One region of the Verrucosispora sp. FIM060022 genome, then DNA from elsewhere that is predicted to be linked to it. Evidence: riboswitches for the same ligand, from Rfam matches in the RefSeq annotation. Region 1 holds a riboswitch; the other holds the start of a gene.

Region 1 (3,976 bases):
CTCGCCGGCCGGGTCCGCTCCGGCGCGTTGCAGGGCGCCGAACTGGCCGCGGGCGTGGTCGCACGCCACGAGGCGACCCGATGACGGCGCTGCGCGGGGCGGCGGGCGAGGTGCGGACCAGGGCAGGTGACCTGACCGCGTACGCCACCGGTTCGGTCGGGATGGGCGTCTGGGTGACCGTTCCCGGCCTGCTGTTGCTCTATTTCCTCACCAATACGCTCGGTGTCTCGCCGTTCCTGGCCGGTCTCACCCTGCTGCTGCCGAAGATCATCGACATCATCGTGCACCCGATGCTGGGCAGCCGATCCGACCGGGAAGCGCGCAGCAGCGGACACCGGCTCGGCATGCTGCGGGTCGGTCTGCTGCTTCCGGTGGCCATGGTGGCGATGTTCTCGGTGCCCGCCGGTTTCTCCGGCGCATCGGCGGCGCTCTGGGTGGGCGGCTGGTTCATCGCCGGCAACCTGCTCTTCGCGTGTTTCCAGGTGCCCTACCTGACCACCCCGTCCGATCTTCGAGTCGGGTACCACGAGCGCACCCGGGTGTTCATGTTCCGGATGCTTTTCCTCACCCTCGGGTTGCTTGGTGCCGGTGTGGCTGCACCGGCGCTGGTGGAGTCGGGACGGCGCGGCGACTACGGCTGGATGGCCCTGCTGCTCTCCGGCGTCATGGTGATCTCCGGGCTGGTCGCACTGACCGGGGTACGGCGTCTCACCGCCCACGCCGGTTTCCGGATGCCCGATCAGCAGGCGGCCCACTCGACCATCGGTGACATCGCGGTCGCCTGGCGGGACCCCGACTTCCGCGCGCTGGTGCTGTCCTACCTGTTCACCGGCACCACTACTCACCTGTTCCTCGCAGCGCTGCCGTTCTACACCAGGTACGTCTTCGACAACTCTGGGCTGACCGCCGTGTTCATGGGGGCGTTCCTCGGTCCAGCGGTCATCGCCGGTCCGGTGTGGATGCAGGTGTCCCGGCGCATCGGCAAGCAGCGTGGCCTGCTGATCTGCCAGGCGGTCTTCGTGGCCGGTTCGCTGGCGCCGCTGCTCGGCTACGGCACCGGGCCGGCTGTCGCGGTGGTCGGCGTCCTGGGCATCGCGTTCGCCGGGCTGCAGCTGTTCGCGTTCTCGATGGTCCCGGATGCGGTCGCGGCCGCCGAGCAGCGCGGCACCGTCCGGGCTGGCGCCTACACCGGTGTCTGGACTGCCACCGAAGCCACCGGCACCGCAATCGGCCCGTACGTGTACTCGGCCGTGCTCGCCCTGGGCGGCTTCATCTCCACCACCGAGGGGCAGACCGTGACGCAGCCGGAGTCCGCCCACACCGCCCTGTTGATCGGCTTCACCGTGGTCCCGGCGGTGCTGATGGCTGCGGCGCTGACATTCCAAGTGCGCTGGAAGCTGGATCGGACACGCCACACCGGTTGATTACGTGCTCAGGCCGGCACCGATCGCCGAGCGAAAGCTCGCATGGCCAGCGTCCCGAGCATCGGGCGGGGGAGCCAGCAGCCAGAATGCCCAACGCCAGCCGACGGCGTCGGCCAGGAATGCCGCGACGGCGGCGGGTGGGGCGGCGAAGCGCAGCGGTGAACTCAGACAGCAGCCACCGCTGACCTTCGGGGCGGCGAACGCGGCCCTGGCGGCCGGGCCCATCACCCACGCGCAACGGCAGATCGCCGAGACCGCAGATACCGGGGTGTTCGTCATCGTCGGCCCCACCAACCATCAGGACAACGAGACGGCGGTCACCAACGACACCTGACACGCCAGCACCGCCTGGTGGACTGAGTACGATGGTCGCGGCGCTGGTTCGCCCGACCTCGACAGGACGGGCGTCGTAAGAGGGAACCCGGTGAGAGTCCGGGACTGCCCCGCAGCGGTGAGTGGGAACGACCGCCGTCAACAGCACTGGGCGCACCTGCCTGGGAAGCGATGGCCAGTAGGAGACCGGTACTGCCCGGTCACGCCCGCGAGTCCGAAGACCTGCCCGCGCCGCGTACACGACGTGTGTGCGCTGCCGTCGACCTCGCGGGTGGGTCGAGCGGGTGACACGCCACGGTCCGGCGTGTCCTCGACGTGCACCCAGCCGAGTCGGCGGTGTGCTTCCCGAGGACGGACCACGCAATGCACGACACCACTACGCTCGCCGGTCGGCCATCATCGGCATCGCACCTGACCCTGTCGCAGATCATGGACCAGCACCACACCAACCTGATGGGCACAGTTCACGGAGGCCGAATCCTCAACCTCATCGACTCCGTAGCCGGGGTGGTTGCCGCCCGGCATTCCGACGGGCCGGCGGTCACCGCCGCCATCGACGAGACGGCCTTTCTCCGCGCGGTACGGGTCGGCGATGTGGTCCACGTCGACGCCCGGATCACCTGGGCCGGACGCAGTTCCATGGAGGTGGCCGTCAAGGTGACCGCAGACCGGTGGGACCGGGCCGTGCCCCCCACCGACGTGGCCACCGCCCACCTGGTCATGGTGGCGATCGACGACGACGGACATCCTCGCGCCGTCCCGCCGTTGCTACCCGAGACCGACGGGGATCGGCGACGCTACCGCGAGGCACAGATCCGCCGCGAACACCGACTCGCGCTACGCCGCGCTCTGCTCGACGGTGCCGAGGAGGGCTGAGCCTTGCTCGGACTGTCAGTAACGACCCTCGTGGGCTACCTTGCCGTGATCGCCGTTCTCATGATCACACCCGGTCCCGACATGATGTTCGTCCTCACCAATGCCACCCGCTACGGCGCCCGATCCGGCGTCATCGCTGCACTCGGCGTCGCCGCGGGAGAAACCATCCACGTCGCGGCGGTGGTCTGCGGCCTGGCCGCGGTGATCACCGCATCGCCGGTGCTGTTCACCGCCATCCGCTGGGCCGGCGCCGTGTATCTGGTCATCCTCGGAATCCGAGCCGTACGCCACAGCGGCACCGCCAACCACAGCCACCCCGAGCGCGGCGCAACGCCTCGCCAGGCATTTCTGCGCGGGTTGGTAACCAACCTGCTCAACCCGAAGATGATCATGTTCAGCGTGGCATTTCTGCCCCAGTTCGTCGATCCAGCTGCCGGCGACCCCACCGCCCAGCTCATCCTGCTCGGTGCTCTGTTCGTCGCCGTACAGCTCACAGTTGACGTCACCCTCGGCGCGGGCGTCGGACGCCTGGCGCATCGATTGACCGACGGACTCTGGTCACGGCGCATCAACCGACTCTGCGCGTTCGCCTTCGTCGCGCTTGGCGTTCGCCTCGCACTGGGCTAGGCCGTGTTTCGTAGGGCGCGGAGCCATTGGTTGATGGCGGCGATGGTGAGGGTGGCTTCGTAGCGCACGGCGAGTCGTAGCGGGTGGCCTTGACAAACCACACTCACAGATTGCTGTCTTACCTGGAGCCTCGCCCTCATCGATCAGCAGCCCCGGCCTACCTGCGCTGACCTGCAAGATCAGGTTGGAAAAGGCTCAGTGACGGGCCTTCCTCAGGTAGGCGGTCCGATGGCGCCCGGCGGCGCCCGAGCCGGACCATGCACTGCTGTCACTTCGATCTAGACTCCACCCTCGTGCCGACGAAGACGACGCTGAGCAGATGTCCGGCCTGTGCCCACGACCTGGTCCTGCTGGAGGCGGGGACGCCCTCGTGGTGCCCTGCCTGTCAGTGGAACCTGGACGTGTACGACCCCGCCCTGGCCCCGTGGCGCGGCACCAGGATGATCGGTCGGTGGGGGTTCCGGCGAGGGTTGGAGATCGACCGGGCGACGCATGAGCAGGTGCTGGCCGACCCGGAGGCCCGCCCGGATGGGACGTCGTCGGGGGAGGTCTGGCTGTCGGTGGTCTCCGTGCTGCTGGCCCTGCTGGGGGTGGCGGCGGTGGGCTACCTCGCCTGGCTCGTCGTGGCCAGCGACCTGCCGCAGGGGGTCAGGCTGGCCCTGGCGATCCCGGCTGTGCTCGTCCTGCTGCTGGTCAAGCCGTCGTTCGGGCGGGTG
Region 2 (3,976 bases), on a different contig from region 1:
CGCCGGTGCAGCAGCACGACCACAGTGGTGATCAGGAAGTACGGCAGGACCAGCCGGACGTCCTGCCAGCCGGCGGTGGCCAGTCGCCCGAGCAGCCAGGAGTAGACGGCCTGGATGCTGTCCGCGTTGCGTTGCAGCAGGTACGTCTGCCCGGCGGAGAGGAACGCGGAGACGGCCACCCCGGCCAGGATCAGCGCGGCCGGCGAGCGACTGCGCCCACCGGCCGCACCGAGCAGGTACGTCATGATCACCGCCCCGAGCGAGCCGACGAAGGCGGCGAGCGGAATGGTGGGCGGCAGGCCGGTCAGCGCACCGCTCGCACCGACGCCACCGATGGTCAGCACGACGGTGACCGCCAGCCCCGCTCCCGCGGCCACCCCGAGCAGGTACGGGTCGGCCAGCGGGTTGCGGAACACGCCCTGGTATGCACCGCCGGCCAGGGCGAGCAGCCCGCCGACCAGCAGTCCGAGCACCACCCGGGGCAACCGCAGCTCGGTGACGATGGCGACTTCCCGCTCGGTCAGTCCACTGTCGACGTGCACCCCGGGCAGCAGGTTGAGCAGTTCGAGCGCGACACTGCCGGGGGGCAGGCTGACCGGGCCGAGTGAGACACCGGCGACGACCGCGACGAGTACGGCGACGACACCGGCGGCGAGCCAACGTTTCCGCAGGCCCGCCGGCCGGGTCGCGGGCGAGACGGACGGTCCCCTTTTCAACGCCTGGCGCATGGGAAGGGTCCCTGTCAACGCCTGCCGTTCGTCACTTCTCGGCCTTGGTGGTGGCGTCCACGATGGCGCGCAGCAGGTCCACCACGCGCGGGCCCCAGCGGGAGGCGACGTCGTCGTCGAGTTCCACGATCTGGCCCTCGCGTACGGCGTTGATGCCCGCCCAGCCGCTGCGCGCCGAGACCGTCGCGGCGCTCTGCTGGCAGCACTTGACGTCGGAGAGGAAGACGAAGTCCGGGTTGGCCGCGACGATCATCTCCTGGGAGAGCTGCGGGTAGCCGCCGCTCCTGCCGTCCGCGTCGGCCGCGTCGGCGATGTTCTCCAGGCCGGCGAGGGAGTAGATCGAGCCGATGAAGGTGTTGCTGGTGACGGTGTACAGCTCCGGGCCCAGCTCGTGGAAGTAGGTGGGTGCCTGAACCCGCTGCGGCACCTCGGCCACGATCTTCGCGATGTCGTCCTTCATCCGCTGCACGACGTCGGCACCGGCGGTGGCGTTGCCGGTGAGCACACCCAGGTCGGTGATCTGCTGGTACGTGTCGTCGAGCGTCTGCGCCGCGGGGGTCAGGTAGACCGGGATCTTCAACGCCGCCAACTGGTCGACGATCTTGTTCCGGTCGTCGCTGAGCACCACCAGGTCAGGGTTCTTCGCGGCGATCGCCTCGGCGTTGGGCTGGTAGCCGGACAGGTCCGTCTTCGGCGCGTCGGCCGGGTGGTTGGACTGGTCGTCGACCGCGACGACCTGCGGGCCGGCGCCGACCGCGAAGAGCATCTCGGTGGCGGTCGGCGCCAGCGAGATGATCTTTTCGGGACGCTGTTCCAGCGTCAGCGATCCGACGGTGACGGGAAAGGCGCCGCCGGCCGGGCTGCCGCTGGCCGTGGGGGTCTCGGTGGTCTTCTCGGCGCAGGCACCGAGCGCCAGCGCGGCCACCGCGAGGGTGGCGGCGAGAATCCGGGGGGTACGTCTGAACATCGGTCCTCCTGTCGGTCGAGGAGTGTGGTGCTTCGCCGACAGGGAGCCACAGGCACCCGTGGGCGAGGCGCCCTTCCTCGAGAGCGCGTGTCGCGACCGCGCCACAGGCGACCTGGCTCGTCCCCCTTTCGGGGGCATCACAGTTGCGGGACAGCGCCGGTTTCACACCGACTTCGCTGTGGCGGGTCGGTAGAACCGTAGCGCACGCCCGGTGGCCGCCCCGCCGAGCCGTGGGGAGCAGCCACGTGGGTCGGCTCGACGTCGAGCCGACCCACGCATCTGGTACCCGAGTCATTTCCTGAAGACGGGGCCCCGCGCGAGGGGGGTGTGGCGGGGCCCCGTCGGTTCAGGAGGCGGTGATGGTGACGTTGTCCACAGCCGCCTCGACCAGGCTGGCCGTCGAGGCGTCCGCAGCCTCCACCAGGATTCGGATCGACTGCCCCGCGTACGGGGTGAGGTTGAGGTTCGAGGTGGTCCAGGCGCCGTTGCGGTTGCTTGCCGCGCCGGCCTGGCTGAGCAGGGTCGTGGTGCCGCCGTTGTGCACCACGCTGACCCGGAAGTAGTCGGCCGACGACGAGTTCGAGCCGTGGGCCAGGTACCAGGCCAGGGAGAGCGTCAACGTGCCGCTCGACGGCAGGGTGATCGCCGGGGAGCGGGCGCTTGTCACGCCGCCGTCCAGGTCGTAGTCACCGGCGGCGGAGCCGGCGAGCCGGCCGGTGACCAGGTCGTTGCTGCCGGCGTACGGGGTGAGCTGCTTGGCCCCGCTGGAGTTGGTGGCCTGGGCGGCACCCCGCTCCCACTGGCCCGACGTCGCGGTGTCGGTGCCGTTGGGGTTGATCGTCCAGCCGGTGTTGGTCTCGAAGGTGTCCGACCAGACAGTCGTACCGCCGCTGCCACCGCCGCAGTACTGGGCCTGCTTGTTGATCGCCCGGTACGGGCAGTCGGCGTACTCGGCGAGGATGAGCACCGCCTCCCGGTTGCGCGAGGTCTGCTGCGGGATCACCTCGTCGGGCGGGTAGAAGCCGCCGCCGGAGGCCGAGCGCGGGTACAGCTCGAAGGTGTACGCCCAGATGCCGTGCACCGCCCACATCCAGTCGATGCTGCTGCCGTCGGTGATGTACAGGTCACTGGACTGCTGCGGGGTGAAGTTGTTGGTCGCGGCCATCTGCCGACCGATGGTGGCGAAGGTGTTGTACTGGTCGGCGTTCATCCCGGTGGCGGTGTCGTTGTACGTGTAGCCGTACGGCCAGAGCACCAGCTCGGAGTAGGTGTGGAAGTCGATGTTGGCCTTGATCTGCTGCACGCCACCGACGACCCGGCTGTTGACGAAGTTGCGCAGCGCCTGGGTCTCCGGCGCGGAGAAGGCCGAGGGACCCCGGTAGGTGTCCGACGAGGTCGAGCTGGAGGAACCGCCGCAGCAGCCCCAGTTGTAGCTCCAGTTGCGGTTGAGGTCCGTGCCGACGTACGACGATCCGCTGTTGGGTTGGCGGTTCTTGCGCCAGGACCGGTAGGAGCCGGTGGCGATGTCGTACTCGCTGCCGTCCGGGTTGACCGACGGCACGATCCAGATCTCCCGGTTGTTGACCAGGTTGGTGATCCGGGAGTCGGTGCCGTAGCTGTCGGTGAAGAGGTTCATCAGGTAGATGGCCATCTCGACCGTCAGGTGCTCACGGGCGTGCTGCTGCGAGTTGAACAGGATCTCCGGCTCGTTCTCGTCCGTGGCGACGTTGTCGGAGATCTTGATCGCGACCAGGTCCCGACCCTCGTACGAGGTACCGATGCTGATCTTGCGGGCGATAGCCGGATGGTCCGCGACGACCTTGTTGACCACGGCGACCATCTCGGCGTAGTCGTGGTAGTTCGCGTCGGCCGGCGGGAAGGCCAGGGCACCGACGTCCCCGTGGTCGTGCCCACGGTCTGTCGGCGGCGCGGCGATCGGCTCCAACGTGAAACCGAGCCGGGTGATCGCGGCAGCCTCGGCACGGGTGGCCGAGATGTGCAGCACCCCGTGCTCGGAGTAGTCGATCGCGGCACCGGTGCGGGCGACCGCGGTGCGGTCGGCCAGCGTACGCGGGCCGAGCACCCGGTAGGGCGCGGCAGCCGGCTGTTCATCCCGGTCCGGTGCGGGTCGGGCGGAGACCGGTGGTGCGGAGAGTGCGAGCAGGCCGAGACCGGCGGCGACGATCATCGCCAGCGTCCGGCGGACAGGGATGGATCGGAAGGCCATGGACAACCTCCTGGAGGCGCGGGGTTTTCCCGCTCGGTAGCGGCCAGCCCACCA

What was found. Region 1 has a riboswitch for cobalamin ahead of EG812_RS26225 (acyl-CoA thioesterase). Riboswitches for the same ligand answer to the same signal wherever they lie in the genome.
Region 2: it holds a riboswitch for cobalamin, as region 1 does, so the genes downstream of both, EG812_RS22550 (ABC transporter substrate-binding protein) here and EG812_RS26225 (acyl-CoA thioesterase) in region 1, are expected to answer to the same signal.

What each region holds. Positions count from the first base shown of each region.
Region 1 covers NZ_RQIV01000013.1:69,972-73,947, forward strand. Annotated here, with positions in the region: gene EG812_RS26210 (SDR family NAD(P)-dependent oxidoreductase) at 1-84, shown strand, start outside; gene EG812_RS26215 (MFS transporter) at 81-1,424, shown strand; gene EG812_RS26220 (hypothetical protein) at 1,429-1,758, shown strand; cobalamin riboswitch at 1,786-2,001, shown strand; gene EG812_RS26225 (acyl-CoA thioesterase) at 2,121-2,633, shown strand; gene EG812_RS26230 (LysE family translocator) at 2,679-3,260, shown strand; gene EG812_RS26235 (M48 family metallopeptidase) at 3,731-3,976, shown strand, end outside.
Region 2 covers NZ_RQIV01000009.1:127,831-131,806, reverse strand. Annotated here, with positions in the region: gene EG812_RS22555 (FecCD family ABC transporter permease) at 1-728, opposite strand, end outside; gene EG812_RS22550 (ABC transporter substrate-binding protein) at 760-1,695, opposite strand; cobalamin riboswitch at 1,781-1,913, opposite strand; gene EG812_RS22545 (M14 family metallopeptidase) at 2,042-3,922, opposite strand.